Regions from separate parts of the Modestobacter sp. SYSU DS0904 genome, predicted to be linked through region 1. Evidence: predicted binding sites of a transcription regulator. Region 1 holds the regulator's gene; each other region holds the start of a gene.
What was found. The regulator LexA, encoded in region 1, represses DNA repair genes until DNA is damaged. The targets are predictions, from matches to a motif close to TCGAACANNTGTTCGA.
Positions count from the first base shown of each region.

Region 2: the regulator LexA is predicted to act here: its motif matches at 2,060-2,075, upstream of ACI79U_RS08365 (DUF222 domain-containing protein).
Region 3: the regulator LexA is predicted to act here: its motif matches at 1,926-1,941, upstream of ACI79U_RS13310 (DUF222 domain-containing protein).

Region 1 is NZ_JBJHAQ010000023.1:16,349-22,257, reverse strand. Features, by position in the region: gene ACI79U_RS14750 (ArsR/SmtB family transcription factor) at 1-39, shown strand, start outside; gene hflX (GTPase HflX) at 122-1,615, shown strand; gene ACI79U_RS14740 (phosphatase PAP2 family protein) at 1,784-2,521, shown strand; gene ACI79U_RS14735 (hypothetical protein) at 2,493-3,557, shown strand; gene lexA (transcriptional repressor LexA) at 3,633-4,466, opposite strand; gene ACI79U_RS14725 (LysM peptidoglycan-binding domain-containing protein) at 4,713-5,261, shown strand; gene nrdR (transcriptional regulator NrdR) at 5,573-5,909, shown strand, end outside.
Region 2 is NZ_JBJHAQ010000009.1:34,268-40,176, forward strand. Features, by position in the region: gene ACI79U_RS08350 (MFS transporter) at 1-591, opposite strand, end outside; gene ACI79U_RS08355 (alcohol dehydrogenase catalytic domain-containing protein) at 623-1,633, opposite strand; gene ACI79U_RS08360 (hypothetical protein) at 1,737-1,946, opposite strand; gene ACI79U_RS08365 (DUF222 domain-containing protein) at 2,094-3,362, shown strand; gene ACI79U_RS08370 (SDR family NAD(P)-dependent oxidoreductase) at 3,425-4,210, shown strand; gene ACI79U_RS08375 (acetyl-CoA C-acetyltransferase) at 4,339-5,556, shown strand; gene ACI79U_RS08380 (DUF3995 domain-containing protein) at 5,570-5,909, shown strand, end outside.
Region 3 is NZ_JBJHAQ010000019.1:11,993-17,901, reverse strand. Features, by position in the region: gene ACI79U_RS13320 (aldehyde dehydrogenase family protein) at 1-759, opposite strand, end outside; gene deoC (deoxyribose-phosphate aldolase) at 759-1,754, opposite strand; gene ACI79U_RS13310 (DUF222 domain-containing protein) at 1,960-3,240, shown strand; gene ACI79U_RS13305 (hypothetical protein) at 3,295-3,714, opposite strand; gene ACI79U_RS13300 (GNAT family N-acetyltransferase) at 3,755-4,213, opposite strand; gene ACI79U_RS13295 (SDR family oxidoreductase) at 4,290-5,135, opposite strand; gene upp (uracil phosphoribosyltransferase) at 5,358-5,909, shown strand, end outside.

The DNA.
Region 1 (5,909 bases):
CGGTGGTCGCTCTACCTCGGGATGCATCCGGAGCCCTGAGGCGTTGTACCCGACGATGACGACAGAGTCGATGCAGACAACTCACTCGCCCCGCACCGAGGGGCGTGCCACGCTTGACCCGATGACGACAGCCCAGAACCGCCTCGACGAGGCCGAAGCCCGGGTGGACAAGGCGGCGCGTGCGCGTGCCAAGGACCCGGGCCCCGCGGCGACCACCCCCTGGGACGCTCCCGACGACACGACCGGCTCCTACATCAAGGAGGAGCGCGGCGCCCTCCGTCGGGTCGCCGGGCTCTCCACCGAGCTCGCCGACGTCACCGAGGTCGAGTACCGCCAGCTCCGGCTGGAGCGCGTCGTGCTGGTCGGCGTGTGGACCGAGGGCACGGTCGCGGACGCCCAGCGCTCGCTGGCCGAGCTGGCCGCGCTCGCCGAGACCGCCGGCTCGCAGGTCCTCGACGCGCTGATGCAGCGTCGGGACAAGCCCGACCCGGCGACCTACGTGGGCTCGGGCAAGGCCGCCGAGCTGCGGGACATCGTCGCCGCCACCGGCGCGGACACGGTGATCTGCGACGGGGAGCTCGCCCCCGGCCAGCTCAACCAGCTGGAGAAGATCCTCAAGGTCAAGGTGGTCGACCGGACCGCGCTGATCCTGGACATCTTCGCCCAGCACGCCACCAGCCGGGAGGGCAAGGCGCAGGTCGAGCTCGCCCAGATGCAGTACATGCTGCCGCGACTGCGCGGCTGGGGTGAGTCGCTGAGCCGGCAGGCCGGTGGTCGCGTCGCCGGCGGTGGCGGCATCGGCACCCGTGGTCCGGGTGAGACGAAGATCGAGACCGACCGCCGCCGGATCCGCGCCCGGGTGAGCAAGCTGCGCAAGGAGATCGCCGGCATGGCGACCGCGCGCACCACCCAGCGCAACTCCCGCGACCGGAACGCCACGCCCAGCGTGGCGATCGCCGGCTACACCAACGCCGGCAAGTCCAGCCTGCTCAACCAGCTCACCGACGCCGGCGTGCTGGTCCAGGACTCGCTGTTCGCCACCCTGGACCCGACGGTCCGCCGGGCGCAGACCCCGGAGGGCCGTGAGTTCACGATGACCGACACCGTCGGTTTCGTGCGCCACCTGCCCCACCAGCTCGTCGACGCCTTCCGGTCGACGCTGGAGGAGGTCGCCGCCGCCGACCTGCTGCTGCACGTGGTCGACGGCGCCGACCCCGACCCGCTGGGCCAGATCGACGCGGTGCACATCGTGCTGCAGGAGATCGACGCCCGGGCGGTGCCCGAGCTGATCGTGGTCAACAAGGTGGACGCGATGAGCGAGGACGACGTCCTCGCGCTGCGTCAGGCGCTGCCCGGTGCGGCCTGGGTCTCGGCCCGCACCGGTGAGGGCATCGAGGCGCTGCGCGACGTGATCGCTCAGCGGCTCCCGCACCCGCACATCGACGTCGACGTCCTGGTGCCCTACGACCGGGGTGACCTGGTCGCCCGGGTGCACCGGGACGGCGAGGTGCTCGAGGAGCGCCACGAGGCGGACGGCACCCGGCTCACCGCCCGGGTCGACGACGGCCTCGCCGCGGCGCTCGACGGGTTCGACACCCCCGTCGCCGGCGGCTGACCACCGGGACCCGGTGGCACCGTCCTCCCGGGTGGCCGGTCGGCGGACGTCGTCGGGCGGCCCCGGGATCACGGCCCAGCACTGCGCGGCGCGACCTCGTCCGGTCGCGCCGCGCAGTGCGCTGCCGGGACGGTCACGGCCAGGTCACGGTGCCGGTACCGTGACGCCGTGGCGAGCGGAGCGGTGCGGGTGACGGGGAGCGCCGCCGGTGGCCCCGGCTCCCCGGCCCGGCCGGTGGTCGGCGTCGGCCGGCCGCCGTGGTGGCTGGTGCTCGTCTCCGCGCTCGTCGCGGCCGGCGTCACCGTCGACCTGCTCGCCGGTGGCCGGCTGGAACGGCTGGACGTGGCGGTCTCCGAGCAGGTCGGGTCCTGGGGTCTGCGCGACTCCGCCGCCTACTGGCCGGTGTGGGTGTTCACCCAGGCCGGCGGGCGGGTCACCATCCTGCTGGTGCTCAGCGCGCTGGTGGGCTGGCTGTTCTGGCGCCACCGCACGGCGGCCCCGCTGGTCCGTGTGCTGCTGGCCCTGGTGCTGCTCACCGTGGCGGTCTACGCGTTCAAGTGGGGCACCGGGCGCACGGCCCCGGCCTATCCGGGCTCCTACTTCCACCGGGGCGGCGAGAGCTACCCGTCCGGGCACGTGGCCAACGCCGTGCTGATGTGGGGGGTGGCCCGCTGGCAGGTCGTCCAGTACGGCCTGCCCGCCCGGCTGCAGCGCGCGGCCTGGCTGCTCAGCGTGCTGGGGCCGTTGGCGACAGGAGTGGCCATGGTGGCGTTGAACTTCCACTGGGTCACCGATGCAGTCGTGGGAGCGGCCGTCGGCATCGTCCTCTTGGGCGTGGTTCATGCACTCGACGCATTCGTGGTGTCACGCTGGGTCCGTGCCAGAGTGGGCCGGCCGCACGCGTAGCCGCGCCGGCCGCCGTTGCCTGGCGGACGGGGCGCTCCTCGCCGTGCCGGTGGCGGTCCTGCTCGCGTTCTTGCCGGCGTCTGCGGCGCTCGCCGAGGGGGCCGCGCCGAGCACGCGCTGCACCATCACCGACCCGCGGCTGCCGGAGATCTCCGGCCTGGCCAGCGCGGGGGAGACGCTGCTGGCGATGAACGACGGCGGCGACCGGGCCGAGGTGTTCATCCTGGACGCCGCGTGCGCCGTCGCCGAGGTCCGGTCGGGGAGCGTCGACCCCTACGACCCCGAGGACCTGGCCCTGGGCGCGGACGGCACGTTGTGGCTGGCCGACATCGGGGACAACAACGCCGCCCGGGAGACCGTCGCGCTGATCGGGCTGCGCCCCGACGGCAGCACCACGCTGACCAGGCTGACCTACCCCGACGGGGCCCACGACGCCGAGGCGCTCCTGCTGGCCCCCGACGGCACGCCCTACCTCGTCACCAAGGAGGTGCTCGGCTCCTCCGGTGTGTACCGCCCCGATGCGCCGCTCGCCGACGGCGCCACGGTGTCGATGACCCGGGTGGTCGGGCTGGGCTTCACCCTGACCGGCACGCCGGGCGGGCCGGTCGGCCGGGCGGGGCAGTTGCTGGTGACCGGGGGAGCGGTCTCGGCCGACGGCCAGCGGATCGCGCTGCGCACGTACACCGACGCCTACGTCTGGACGCTGACCGGTTCCGATGTGGCCGGTGCCCTCTCCGGCGCGCCGGTCCGGATCGCGCTCCCGGAGTCCCCGCAGGGCGAGGCGATCGCCTTCGCGGCGAACAACCGTGACCTGCTGGTCGTCAGTGAGGGGCTGCCTGCGCAGGTGGCACTGGTCCCCGTGCCCGGTGAACCGGCTCCAGGCAGCCTGGCCGAGGCGGCGCCCAGCGCCGGGCCGGCCGGCGAGCTGGTGACCGCGGCCCGGGGAGTGCCCCCGGTCACGGCCGGCATCATCGCGGCCGGTGTCGCCACCGTGTTCGTCTGGATCGGCGGGAAGGTCCGCCGCCGGCGGGAGTGACCCGGCCGCCGGCGGGAGTGACCCGGCCGGTGGCGGGAGGGGCGCGCCCGTCCCGCCGCCGGCCGGATGCCGGGGTCAGACCCGGCGCAGCACCGTCACGACCCGGCCGAGGACGGTCGCGTCGTCGCCGGGGATCGGTGCGTAGGCCGGGTTGTGCGGCAGCAGCCACACGTGGCCGTCGCGTCGCTTGTAGGTCTTGACGGTCGCCTCGCCGTCGATCATCGCCGCGACGATCTCGCCGTTCTCGGCGGTGGGCTGCTGGCGGACCACGACCCAGTCGCCGTCGCAGATCGCGGCCTCGATCATCGAGTCGCCGGCGACCTTGAGCATGAAGAGCGTCCCCTCGCCGACCAGCTCGCGGGGCAGCGGGAAGACCTCCTCGACCGCCTGCTCCGCCAGCACCGGGCCACCTGCGGCGATGCGGCCGACCAGCGGCACGTAGGTGGGCGCCGGAACGCCCGCCTCGTCGACGCCGCTGGCGGAACCGGCCGCGGCGAGCCCCTCGACCCCGGCGCCGGTGCCGACCGTCGTCCCCTGCTCACCCGGCAGTCGCACGTCCAGCGCGCGCGGCCGGTTCGGGTCGCGGCGCAACCAGCCCTTGCGCTGCAGCACCGACAGCTGGTGGGCGACCGAGGAGGCGGAGGAGAGGCCGACCGCCTCGCCGATCTCGCGGACCGAGGGCGGGTAGCCCCGGCGCTCGATGGAGTCGCGGATGACCTCGAGCACCCGGCGCTGCCGCTGGGTCAGCCCGTCGCCGGCCTCCCCGCGGTCGGGGAACTCGCGGACGGCCGCACCGCCGGTGCTCTCCGCGGACTCCGCCGCAGCCGGCCCGGCCGCGCGCTTGCGCCGACTGGACCCCTGCCGACTGGACTCCTTGCGCTCGTCCGCCGTCCGGCCGTCGACCGCCATCTGTCCTCCTCGTCCGGCTGCGCACGCAGCTGCCCGGTGGCGTCGCCCCCGGGAGGGGGGCGGGCGCCGTCGTGGTCTCCCTCCGCACGGTAGCGGCTCCAGCGCGTCTGTTCAAACACCTGTTCGAATCCGCGCCGTGTCGGAGTCCTCCTGTCGGTGGGATGCGGTAGACATCGCACAGACGTTCGAATCGAACAGGCGTTCGAGACGGTGCCCGAGGGGGCGTCCGTCGGAAGGAGTGCACCGATGGTCATCGCCGAGTCCCGGAGTGGGAGCGCCGCCGCGCCCGCGCCGTCCCGCCCGTCCCTGCGCCTGGTGCCGCCGCCCGCGGCCGGGTGGGTGCCCGGGGGAGAGGTCGGGCCCCGCCTGGGGCGGCGCCCGTCGGTGCGTCCGGGCGGGCGGCCGGTGGCCTCCTCCGGGGTCGCGGACGTGCGGCTGGTCCGGGGTGGTGGCTGCTGGCCCGCTCGCACCGCCGCCTCGCTCCCCCCGGGGCAGCGCGAGGAGCCGCTGCCGCTGCGGCTCACCCGCCGTGGCCGGCGCGTGGTGGCGGCGCTCTCGGTGGCGATCGGTCTGGTGGTGGCGGCGGGCACGCTCGCGGTCGTCGTCGACGCCGAGCCCGCGCTGCGGCTGGCCGGCGCCAGCACGGTCGTGGTCCAGCCCGGCGACACCCTGTGGTCGATCGCCGGGAACGTGGCGCCGGACGAGGACCGGCGCGCGGTGGTCGACGCGATCCTCGACCACAACGGCCTGGACGACGTGGTGCTGCAGCCCGGCCAGGTGCTCGAGCTGCCCTGACCTGCGCCTCGGCCTCCCGAGGGACCTCGGGATGGGGCGGATGGGTGCTCGAGCGGCAGGCGGGTCAGGTGCGGAACACGACACGCGCGGCAGGGCTTGCACACCAGTAGGGGTGGCCGTACGGTTCCACCACAACATCTAGTGCTTACACGGATGTAAGTCGTCCACAGCCGTTCCACACGTTCTCCCCGGCGCATCCACCGGATGTCCCCCGAGCAGTCCACAGGAACGGTCCACGGGCCGGGTGTCCCACGGTGTCACAGCACCGCGGTGATCCCGGCCGCGACACCTCGGGAGGAGGTGGACCGGCAATGCGTTGCCCCTTCTGCCACAACCCCGACAGCCGCGTCATCGACTCCCGGGAGACCGATGAGGGCGCGACCACCCGCCGGCGGCGTTCGTGCCCCGGCTGCGGACGGCGGTTCACCACCGTCGAGGAGGCCGTGCTCGCCGTGGTGAAGCGCAGCGGCGTCAGCGAGCCGTTCGCCCGCGGGAAGGTGATCGCCGGTGTCCGGCGCGCATGCCAGGGTCGGCCCGTCGACGAGCACCAGCTGGCGCTGCTGGCCCAGCAGGTGGAGGACGCCGTCCGGGCCACCGGTTGCGCCGAGATCCCCAGCCACGAGGTGGGCCTGGCGATCCTGGGTCCGC
Region 2 (5,909 bases), on a different contig from region 1:
CGGCGCCTCCGACGGCGGCTGCCGGGGCACCCGGAGCAGGACCATGGCCACCGCCCCGGCGACCAGCAGGAAGCCGGCGTAGACGAAGAACGGCAGCCGCGGCGAGATCTCGGCGAGGAAGCCACCGGCCCCCGGGCCGGCGATGCCGCCGAGGATGAAGCCGCCCTGGTAGGTGGCCGCGGCCCGGCCGCGTTGGGCCGACGGGGCGGTGCGCAGCAGCAGCGAGAGGGCGGCCACGGTGAACATCGCGCTGCCCACGCCCCCGGCGGCGCGCAACGCCACGAACACCGGATAGGTCGCGGCGAGCGCGGCCGCGCCGGTGGTGAGCGCGACGATCACCAGACCGGCCGCCAGCACCAGCCGCTCGCCGATCCGCTCGACCAGCGAGCCACCGGCGAACGCGGAGACGAACCGGAAGAACGCGAAGGCGCTGACCGCGAAGCCGATCGCCGTCGTCCCGACCCCGTAGGAGCGGGCGAACAGCGGGATCGCCGGCGCGACGATGCCGAAGCCCAGCGCGACGACGAAGGCGACGAGGGCGAGCACGCGGACCTCGCGGGGCAGTGCGGTCTCCCCGCGGCGGCGTCGCACGAGGAGCGATCCTGACACGCCCCCCCGACCGCTACGGCGTGAGCACCAGCCGGCCGGCCACGTCACCGGCGCGCAGCCGGTCCAGGGCGTCGTTGACCTGCGTCAGCGGCAGCGTGCCGGCGACCGGGGAAGTGAGCTGGCCGGCCGCGGCCAGGGCCACCGCCTGCTCCAGCTCGGCGAGGGTGTTGCCCACGCTGGAGACCACCCGCTGCTCGGCCACGACCATCGCCAGCGGGCTCACGGTGAGCTGGTCGGCGCTGTACCCGACCAGCACCAGCCGGCCGCGCCGGCCCAGCACCGCGGTGGACAGCTCGAGGGTGGCGGTGACGCCGGCCAGCTCCACGACGACGTCGGCGCCCTGACCGCCGGAGAGCCGGGCCACGGTGTCGGTCAGGTCGGCGGGGGCCACCGCCGCCGTCGCCCCGGCCGTGCGGGCGGCGGCGCGGCGGGCGTCGTCCCGGCTCACCGCGACGACGGTCGCCCCCCGGCGCCGGGCCTCCTGCACCGCGGCCAGCCCGACCCCACCGCTGCCCATGACCACCAGCAGGTCACCGGGCTCGACGGCGGCCTCGGAGAGCGCGTGCACCGCGGTGGTGCCGGCGCAGCACAGGGGCGCGGCCTGCTCGAACGACAGCTCGTCGGGCAGCCGCACCAGGCAGTGCGCCGGGACGACCAGCTGCTCGGCGAAGGCGCCGTCCGCGGCGAACGCCAGCACGCCGCGTGGGGCCAGGCAGAGGTTCTGCCGCCCACGCAGGCACCAGCGGCAGGCCCCGCAGAAGAGGTAGTAGTAGACGGCGACCCGGTCGCCCGGGCCCCAGCCGGTGACCGCGGAACCGACCGCCTCGACCGTGCCGGCGGCCTCGTGCCCCAGGGTCATCGGGGTCCACGCCGGCGCGTAGAGCCCGTCGGTGAAGTGCAGTTCCGTGCCGCAGACGCCGGCGGCGCCGATGCGCACGCGCACCTCGTCCGGGGCGGGCTCGGGCACCGGGACGTCGTCCAGGGCAAGTGGCTGGTGCGCCGCGTGGAAACGGGCAGCGAGCATCGGGCAGCTCCCTCCGCCGGTACGAACCGGATCAGGTTGGACGGTCGGCGGGGGTCGTCCGCCGTCTCAGCCCGCGCCCGGGCTCCCGTGTGCACCGCAGAACCTACCCGGCGTGCTCGAGGGGCTCGACCCGGCGCAGGAAGGAGCGGATGGCCAGGTGGTGGGAGAGCGGCTCGCGGTGGTCGTCGCACGCCGTCCAGACCTTCTCCCGGTCCGGGGTGTGCAGCTTCGGGTTGTTCCAGACGAGCCGCCAGCGGGCGGGGTGGGCGCAGCCCTTGGCCGAGCAGATCACCGGGGTCGTCGCGTCGGTCACCGGTCGAGTGTGCCGGGCGCTCTCCAGCGGTGTGTCAAGGGCGTCGGCGGATCTGTGGACGAGCGTCTGACCTGCGGATTCGACTGGTCCGACGAGCCGGGTCCCGCTAGACTTCGAACACACATTCGAATCGGTGGGGGGGTGTCCGTGGGCGACTCTTTGACGCTGGATGCCCCTGCGCCGAACGTGGTCGCGGAGCTGCCGGCGAAGGGCCTGGACGAGCTGTCCGCGGCGCTGGATGCGTTGGCTGGCTCTGGGTTGCACGGGCTGTCCGACGGTCAGGTGCTGGATCGGACTGCACTGCTGGTGGCCGCGCGGAACCGGTTGGATGCGGAGCTGACCCGCACGGTGCGGCACGCAGAGACGACGCAGGCGTGTGAGCGGGATGCGCTCAAGAGCATGCGGTCGTGGTTGATCGGGCACGTGCGGGTGGCGCCGACCGAGGCGTCGCGGATCGTGCGGGCCGGTCGGGTGCTGGAGTCCTTCCCGGTGCTGGCGGCGGGGTTCGCCGCGGGTGCGGTGAGTGCGGCGCAGGTGAACGTGGTGGCGGAGAAGGTCGGCCCCGGGGAGGTGGCGAGGGCGCAGGAGCAGGACGTGGACCTGGCGGCCTTCGACCAGGTGTGGGCGCAGGTGGCAGCGGAGTCGCCGCACCAGTCGTTGGTCGCTGCGGTGCAGGCGTTCACCGAAGCGCTGGACCCCGACGGCCCGGAGCCGGACCCGACCGAGGGCCGGCGGTTCACCATCGTCAAGCACGCCGACGGCAGCGTCACGGGTCGGTTCGAGCTGGATGCCGTGGGTGGGGAGAAGGTGCAGGCGGCCGTTGAGTCCCACGTGCAGGCCGACCGGCCGAAGGGTGATCTGCGGACCCGGTCCCAGCAGCAGGCGGACGCGTTCGTGCAGCTGTGCGACAACGCGCTGGCATCGGGGAACCTGCCGACGCTGCGGACGGTGAAGCCGCACGTGGTGGTCGGCATCGACCTCGACGACCTGGTCGACCCCGCCATCGGCGCGGGTGCGGCGGAGCTGGGGTTCGGGGCGACGATCTCCGCCGCCCGGGCCCGCTACCTGGCCTGCGACGGGAGCATCTCCCGGATCGTGATGGGCCCCGACGGCGTGCCGCTCGATCTCGGCCGGGACCACCGGGTGGTCACCCCCGGCCTGCGCAAGGCCGTCGAGCGGCGGGACAAGTCCTGCGTGTTCGCCGGTTGCGGCGCCCCGACCTGGTGGTGCGACGTGCACCACCTCATCCACTGGCTCCACGGTGGCGAGACCAACCTGGAGAACTCAGCGCTGCTGTGCGAGCGGCACCACACCAAGGTCCACCACGGGTTCCGGGTCGAGCGACAACCCGATGGCCCATGGCGCACCTGGCGACCCGACGGCACCGAGATCATCCTCGGACCACCGATCACGTGACGCGACAGCTGGGCTGGCCCGGCGCACGGTTCCGTTCCACGGGCGCCGGGTAGTCGCACGCCATGACTGAGACCAAGCCCCTCGCCCTGGTCACCGGCGCTTCCAGCGGGATCGGGTTCGAGCTCGCCAAGCAGTTCGCCCAGCACGGCTTCGACCTGGTGATCGACGCCGAGGACCCCACCATCGACACCGCGGCCGCGAAGCTGCGCGCCGAGGGCGCCGACGTGATCCCCGTCCAGGCCGACCTCCGCACCCCGGAGGGCATCAAGCAGCTGTGGACCCGGGTCCAGGGGCTCGGGCGGCCGCTGCACGCCGCCGCCCTCAACGCCGGGGTCGGCCGCGGCGGCGCCTTCATCGACACCGACTGGGCCGACGACCTGGAGGTCATGCAGCTCAACGTCGTCTCCACCGCGGCCCTGCTCAAGCTGGTGCTGGTGGAGATGACCGGCCGCAACGAGGGCCGGGTGCTGGTGACCTCCTCGATCGCCTCGACCATGCCCGGTGCCTACCAGCCCGTCTACAACGCGTCGAAGTCCTTCGTCCAGTCGCTGACCGAGGCCGTCCAGCAGGAGCTGAAGGACTCCGCGGTCACCATCACGGCGCTGATGCCCGGCCCGACGGACACCGACTTCTTCCGGCGGGCCGACCTGGAGGACACCGCCATGGGCAAGGGCCCCAAGGACGGTGCGGCCGAGGTCGCCGAGCAGGGCTTCGAGGCCATGATGAAGGGGGAGAAGCAGATCGTCGCCGCTTCGCTGATGACCAAGGCGCAGGGCGCGATGAACAAAGTCCTGCCGGATGCCTTCAAGACCTCCGCCCACGAGGCGATGGCCAAGCCGCGCGACTGACGTCCCGCGCCACCGCGCCACCGCGACGCCCCTCCCGGTCCACCGGGAGGGGCGTCGTCCGGTTCGGGCTTCCGCTGAGCGGACGCCGGTGCAGCGCCGGGACAGGGGAGAGCTGGCACAGTGGGTGCATGGACGACGTCGTCATCTGTTCCCCCCTGCGCACGCCCGTCGGCCGCATGGGCGGCGTCTTCGCGGGCCTGAGCGCCAACCAGCTCGCCGCGACCGCCCTGCGCGCCCTCGCCGAGCGGACCGGCCTGGCGGAGGGCGAGGTCGACGACGTCGTGCTCGGCCACTGCAACCCCAGCGGCGAGAACCCGGCGATCGGCCGGGTCGCCGCCCTCGACGCCGGTCTGGGGGTGCAGGTCCCAGGCCTGCAGATCGACCGGCGCTGCGGCTCCGGGCTGCAGGCCGTCGTGTACGCGGCCATGCAGGTGGCCTCGGGCGCCGGCAAGGTCGTGATCGCCGGTGGCGTGGAGTCGATGAGCAACGTCGAGCACTACGCCCTCGGGCTGCGCACCGGCGCCAAGGGCGACGGCGTCATGCTGCACGACCGCCTGGCCCGCGCCCGCGAGACCGCCGGCGGCGTCGACCACCCGGTGCCCGGCGGCATGCTGGAGACCGCGGAGAACGTCCGTCGCGAGCACGGCATCGACCGGCTCGCCCAGGACGCGTGGGCGCTCCGCTCGCAGCAGGCCGCCGGCGCCGCGATCCGCGAGGGCCGGTTCAAGGACGAGATCATCGGCGTCGAGGTGCCCGGCACCCGGAAGACCCCCGCCCGCGTCGTCCTCGAGGACGAGCACCCCCGGCCGGAGACCACGATGGAGGACCTGGCGAAGCTCCGTCCGGTGATGGGCCGGGTCGACCCCGAGGCCACGGTCACCGCCGGCAACGCCTCGGGCCAGAACGACGGCGCCGCGGCGTGCGTCGTCACCACCCGGGCCGAGGCCGACCGGCGGGGCTGGGAGCCGTTCGTCCGGCTGGTCGGCTGGTCGGTGGCCGGTGTGCCGCCGGAGACGATGGGCATCGGCCCGGTCCCGGCCACCGCCGCCGTCCTGGAGCGCACCGGCTTGACGCTGGCCGACATGGACCTGATCGAGCTCAACGAGGCGTTCGCCAGCCAGGTGCTGGCCTGCCTGGAGGCCTGGGGCCTGGGCGCCGACGACCGGGACCGGGTGAACGTCAACGGCTCGGGCATCTCCCTCGGCCACCCGGTCGGCGCCACCGGCGCCCGGATCCTGGCCACCCTGGCCCACGAGATGCGCCGGCGCGAGTCCCGCTACGGCCTGGAGACGATGTGCATCGGCGGCGGCCAGGGCCTGGCCGCCGTCTTCGAGCGGGTCAGCTGAGCCCGGTCCGCAGGTGAGCCGGGCCGGTCGGGCAGCCGCCTGGCTGTCCGCCGTGCTCGGGCTGGCGTCCGCGGCGGTGAGCGCCTGGTGGACCGCCGGGGGCACCGCCCTGTTGGACACCGTGGGCGGTGCCATGGAGCAGCTGGCCCGGGAGCGCTCGGCCGCGGCCGTGGGGCTCGGCGCGGCCGTGGTGGTCGGGAAGCTGCTCGCGGCGGCCCTGGGGCCCGCGCTGCTGCGGTGGCGCGCGCGGTCGCTGCGGGTGCTCGCCGTCCTGGCCGGGCTGGTCCTGGTGGGGTGGGGCGGTGCGAACGTGCTCCTCGGCGGTGCGGTGCTCACCGGGGTGCTGGACCTCG
Region 3 (5,909 bases), on a different contig from region 1:
GCGGGCGATCTCCCGGCCGACCTCGGTGGAGCCGGTGAAGGCCACCTTGTCGACGTCGGGGTGGGCGACCACGGCGCGGCCGGTCTGGCCGGCGCCGGTCACGATGTTGACCACGCCGGGCGGCAGGTCGGCCTGCTGGCACACCTCGGCGAACAGCAGCGCGGTCAGCGGGGTGGTCTCCGCGGGCTTGAGGACCACGGTGTTGCCCGCCGCCAGCGCCGGGGCGACCTTCCACGCCAGCATCAGCAGCGGGAAGTTCCACGGGATGACCTGACCGGCCACGCCGAGCGGCCGCGGGGCCGGGCCGAGGCCCGCGTGCTCCAGCTTGTCGGCCCAGCCCGCGTGGTAGAAGAAGTGCGCCGCGGCCAGCGGGACGTCGACGTCCCGGCTCTCCCGGATCGGCTTGCCGTTGTCCAGGCTCTCCAGGACGGCGAACTCCCGCGCCCGCTCCTGCAGCAGCCGGGCGATGCGGAACAGGTACTTGCCCCGGTCGGCCGGGCGCATCGGCCCCCAGACCCGGGTGAAGGCGCGGCGGGCGGCGCGGACGGCGCGGTCGACGTCCTCCTCGGTGCCGACGGCGACCTCGCTCAGCACCTCCTCGGTGGCCGGGTTGACCGTCTTCAGCGGTGTGCCGGTGCCCTCGGTGAACTCACCGTCGACGAACAGCCCGTAGCTGGGCTTCAGGTCGACGATCGAGCGGGACTCCGGTGCCGGCGCGTACTCGAAGGGGCTCGAGGCGGGCTGGGTGGGGGATGACATCAGTCCACGCTCACGTGGTCGGGGCCGGAGTAGTGGCCGGTGCGGAGCTTCTGGCGCTGCAGGAGCAGGTCGTTGAGCAGGCTGGAGGCGCCGAGGCGGAACCAGTCCGGGGACAGCCAGTCGGGCCCGGCGGTCTCGTTGACCAGCACCAGGTGCTTGACGGCGTCCTTCGTGGTCCGGATGCCGCCGGCGGGCTTGACGCCGACCTGGCGGCCGGTGGCGGCGCGGAAGTCGCGGACCGCCTCCATCATCACCAGGCAGACCGGCAGGGTGGCGGCGGGGGAGACCTTCCCGGTGGAGGTCTTGATGAAGTCGCCGCCGGCGAGCATCGCCAGCCAGGAGGCGCGGCGGACGGCGTCCAGGGTGACCAGCTCGCCGGTCTCCAGGATGACCTTCAGGTGCGCGGGGCCGCAGGCCTCCTTCACCGCGACGATCTCCTCGAAGACGTCGAGGTAGCGGCCGGAGAGGAACGCCCCGCGGTCGATGACCATGTCGATCTCGTCGGCGCCGTTCGCGACGGCGTCCTCCACGTCGGCGATCTTGACCCGCCGGCTGGCGCGGCCGCTGGGGAAGGCGGTGGCGACGGCGGCGACGTTGATGTCGGTGCCCGCCAGCGCCTCCTTCGCCACGCCCGCGAGGTCGCCGTAGACGCAGACCGCGGCGACCGACGGGCAGGTGAGGTCCTCCGGGTCGGGACGGCGGGCCTTGGCGGCCAGGCTGCGCACCTTCCCGGGGGTGTCGGCGCCCTCGAGGGTGGTCAGGTCGACCATCGAGATCGCGGTGTCGATCGCCCAGGCCTTCGCGGTGCTCTTGATCGAGCGGGTGCCGAGCACGGCGACCCGCTGCTGCGCGCCCACCTGGTCGACGCCGGGGAGTCCGTGGAGGAAGGCGCGGATGGCGTCGTCCGAGCGGGTCACGTCGGCGAACGGGTCGGGTGGGGTGCCCGGGGCGCCGCCGGACCCGGCCAGCGCGTTCGGGTCGAGCACGTGGGTCATGCCGGGCATTCTCCACTGCGTACCGACAGGTCTCCGGTGCTCACTCTCGCGCGGTGCCCCGGACGGGTGTCAGAGCCGGCGCCGGCCGCCTGTCAAGCGGTTGATTGGATCTGTGCACAAGCGCCTGAGCTGCGGATTCGGCTGGTCCGGTGGTCCGGATCCCGCTAGACTTAGAACACATGTTCGAATCGGTGGGGAGGTGTCCGTGAGCGGCTCGACGACGCTGGACGCCGATCCGGATGTGCTTGCTCCGAACGTGGTTGCGGAGTTGCCGGCGGTGGGCCTGGGCGAGCTGGGCGCGGCGTTGGACGCGCTGGCTGGTTCGGGATTGCACGGGTTGTCCGACGGTCAGGTGCTCGACCGGACCGCCTTCTTGGTGAAGCTGGTCAATCGCGCATCGGCGGAGTTGACGCGCACAGTGCGGCACGCGGAGGTGACCCAGGCCGCGGAGCGCGATGGGTTGAAGTCGACGCGGTCGTGGTTGATCGGGCACGTGCGCGTGGCGCCGGCCGAGGCGTCGCGGATCGTGCGGGCCGGTCGGGTGCTGGAGTCCTTCCCGGTGCTGGCAGCGGGGTTCGCCGCGGGTGCGGTGAGCGCGGCGCAGGTGAACGTGGTGGCGGAGAAGGTCGGCCCCGGTGAGGTCGCGAAGGCCGCGGAGCAGGGCATCGACCTGGGCGCCTTCGACCAGGTCTGGTCGCAGGTGGCGGCCGAGTCGCCGCACCAGTCGTTGGTCGCTGCGGTGCAGGCATTCGAAGAGGCGCTGGACCCCGACGGCCCGGAGCCCGATCCCACCGAGGGCCGGCGGCTGAGCCTGGTCCGGCATGCCGATGGTTCGGGCAGTGGCCGGTTTGATGCGGATGCCGTGGGGTTCGAGAAGGTACGGGCGGCGATCGAGTCGATCGTGCAGGCCAACCGGCCGAAGGGCGACACCCGCACCCGCGCGCAGCAGCAGGCCGATGCGCTGATCCAGCTGTGCGACAACGCCCTGGCCGCCGGTGGCCTGCCGACGCTGCGCACGGAGAAGCCGCACGTGGTGCTGGGGATCGACGTCGAGGACCTGGTTGACCCCGCCACGGGCCCGGGGGCCGGGCAGACCGGGTTCGGGGCGAGCATCTCCGCCGCCCGGGCGCGGTGGCTGGCCTGTGACGCGGTGGTCTCGCGCATCGTGATGGGCCCCGACGGCGAGCCACTGGACCTGGGCCGCAAGCACCGGGTGGTCACCCCCGCCCTGCGCCGCGCGGTCGTCGCGCGGGACAGGACCTGCATGTTCACCGGGTGCGGCGCCCCGCACTGGTGGGCCGACGTGCACCACCTCATCCACTGGCTCCACGGCGGCGAGACCAACCTGAAGAACTCGGCGCTGTTGTGCGAGCGCCACCACACCAAGGTCCACCACGGGTTCCGGGTCGAGCGACAACCCGACGGCCGTTGGCGCACCTGGCGCCCCGACGGCACCGAGATCCTCCTCGGACCACCGCTCACCTGACGTTGCCGGCTGTGCCGCCGACGGCCCCGGCTGTGCTGCCGAGGGCTGCCGTTGTCAGCGCTGGCTGCAACCGGTGAGCGGTGGGACGACGCCGAGGAGGTACCGCTCGTCGTCGGGCACCACCTGCCAGGCGAGACAGGTCCCGCGGCCGGCTGGGTCGGCCACCACGATCACGTCAGCCCGGCCGGAGCTCTCGACCACGGCCTCCAGACCGCTGCCGGCGGAGGGGAGCGAGGCGAAGAGCTGCTCGGCGTAGTCCGCCGGGGCGTCGTCGACCACCAGTGCCTGGAACGTGTCGGCGTCCCGCTGCGCGAGCGACGAGGCGACCTGCGTGGCCAGGGCGTCGACCGAGGCTGCTCCGGGCTCCGGCACGGTGGCGATCTCGATCGCCACGAAGGTGACCCAGCTGCAGAAGGCGAGGACCCCGACCGTCGCCAGTGCACGGCCAGTGGGACTGCGTGGTGCTCGGACCATGTCGCCACCCTGCCCGTTCGGCCGGCGCGTGGCGCGGGGTTCAGCCCAGATCCTTCCCCAGGTGCACGATCTCCAGCCCGGGGCGCAGCTCCTCCCGCCGGGTCTCGGCGTATCCGTGGCGGCGGTACAGCCGCAGGTTGGCTTCGCTCCGGGACCCGGTGAACAGCGTGGCGCGGGCACAGGAGGTGCCGGCCTCCGCGGCCACCAGCAGCCGGCTGCCGATCCCGAGCCCCTGCTGGTCCGGTGCCACCACCAGTCGGCCGACGTGCAGCAGTCGGCTGTCCTCCCGGGTTCGGACGGCCCCGACCAGTCGTGCACCGGACCAGGCGGCCACGCACGCGCTGGCGGCCAACTCGACGGTCAGCTCGTCGAGGGTCTGCGTCAGCGCCGGCAGGCGGACGTCGTCGTACAGCTGCGCCTCGCTCACGTACGCCGCGCGCTGCAACGTCAGCAGCTCCCCGGTCGCGGACGACGGAAGCGGCCCGACGGTCACGGGCATCGACACCACGTCGCGATGCGCCCTGCCGGCCCACCCCGCACCCGCCGGCCAGGGGCTCGCGGAGCCCGACCGGCCGTCATCGCCGGGCCCGCAGCACCTGCTCCATCGACCGCGCCGGGTGGCCGGTGAGCTCGGCGACGTGATCGGTGACGCCGGCCAGCGAACCGTCCGCGATCGCGGTGTAGGTCGACACCCAGGCCTCGACCTGCCAGTCCGGCGCACCGTAGGACGCCCGGGAGGCGTAGGCCTCGTCGAGGGTCTCCGGGACGTAGCGGGCTGCGGTGCCGGTGACCGCGCTGATCGTGGCGGCCACCTCGTGGAGCGTCAGCGCCTCGGGTCCGGTCAGCGACCAGGTCCGGCCGGCGTGCGGAACCGGGTCGCGGAGGACAGCGACCGCGGCGTCCGCGATGTCGTCCCGGGCCACGGCAGCCACCCGGCCGTCCTCGGCCGGCCCGCGGATCGCGCCGTCCGGACCGACGAACTCCACCAGCGAGTCCAGGTACAGCTGATCGCGGAGGAACGTGGCCGGCAGCCCGATCTCGCGCGCGTGCTGCTCGGTCGCCCAGTGGTCGCGGGCCAGGGTGAACGTCGCGTCCGGCGCGGCGCTCTCGAAGGACGTGTAGACCAGGTGCTCCACCCCGGCCTCCACCGCCGCGTCGAGGAAGGTGCGGTGCTGGTCGACCCGGTCGGCGGTCTCCGAGGCCGACACCATCAGCACGACCGACACGCCGGCGAGCGCATCGCGCACCGCCCCGCGGTCGCCGTACGGCGCCCGGGCGACGGTCGCCCCGGGGAGCTGCGGCGCGCGGGAGGGGTCGCGGACCAGCAGCTGCTGGCGCACCCCGGCGTCGGCCAGCAGCCGAGCGACGCGGCCGCCGAGGTGGCCGGTGGACCCGGTGACGGCGATCGGGGCAGCGGGCATGGTCGGACTCCAGGGTGTTCGAGACGGACGCCGCCCGGTTCGACGGTCGGCCGGGGCGCGACGAGGCCGACCCTGCCAGCGGTGCGCCGGTCTGTCGCGCGGTGGACCTGCTGGGGCCCGGTGCCGGTGGTGCGCAGCGGGACCCGGACCACCAGCCGGCCGCGAGGTCACCGCCCGGCTCAGCTGCCGGCGGTGAACCGGGGGGCCGATACGGTGTGCGCCGTGCAGCTGACCGTCGTCGACCACCCGATCGCCCGCGCCCGCCTGTCCCGGATGCGGGACGAGCGCACGGACAACGCCGCGTTCCGCGCCGCCCTGCGCGAGCTGACCCAGATGCTGGTCTACGAGGCCACCCGTGACCTCGAGATCGCCGAGGAGTCGATCACCACCCCGGTCACCGACACCATCGGCTACCGGCTGGCCGGTCCGCCGCTGATCGTCCCGGTGCTCCGCGCCGGCCTCGGCATGGCCGACACCGCCCACGGGATGCTGCCGGAGTCCCAGATGGGCTTCGTCGGCCTCGCCCGCAACGAGGTCACCTTCCAGCCGGAGGCCTACATGGCCTCGCTGCCGGAGTCGCTCGTCGGCCGGTCGGTCTTCGTCCTCGACCCGATGCTGGCCACCGGTGGCTCGCTGGTGCACTGCTGCACCCTGCTCACCGACCGCGGCTGCACCGACATCACCGTGCTGTGCGTGCTCGCCGCCCCCGAGGGCCTCGAGCGGCTGGAGAGCAGCGGCCTGCCGCTGCGCGTCTTCACCGCCAGCATCGACCAG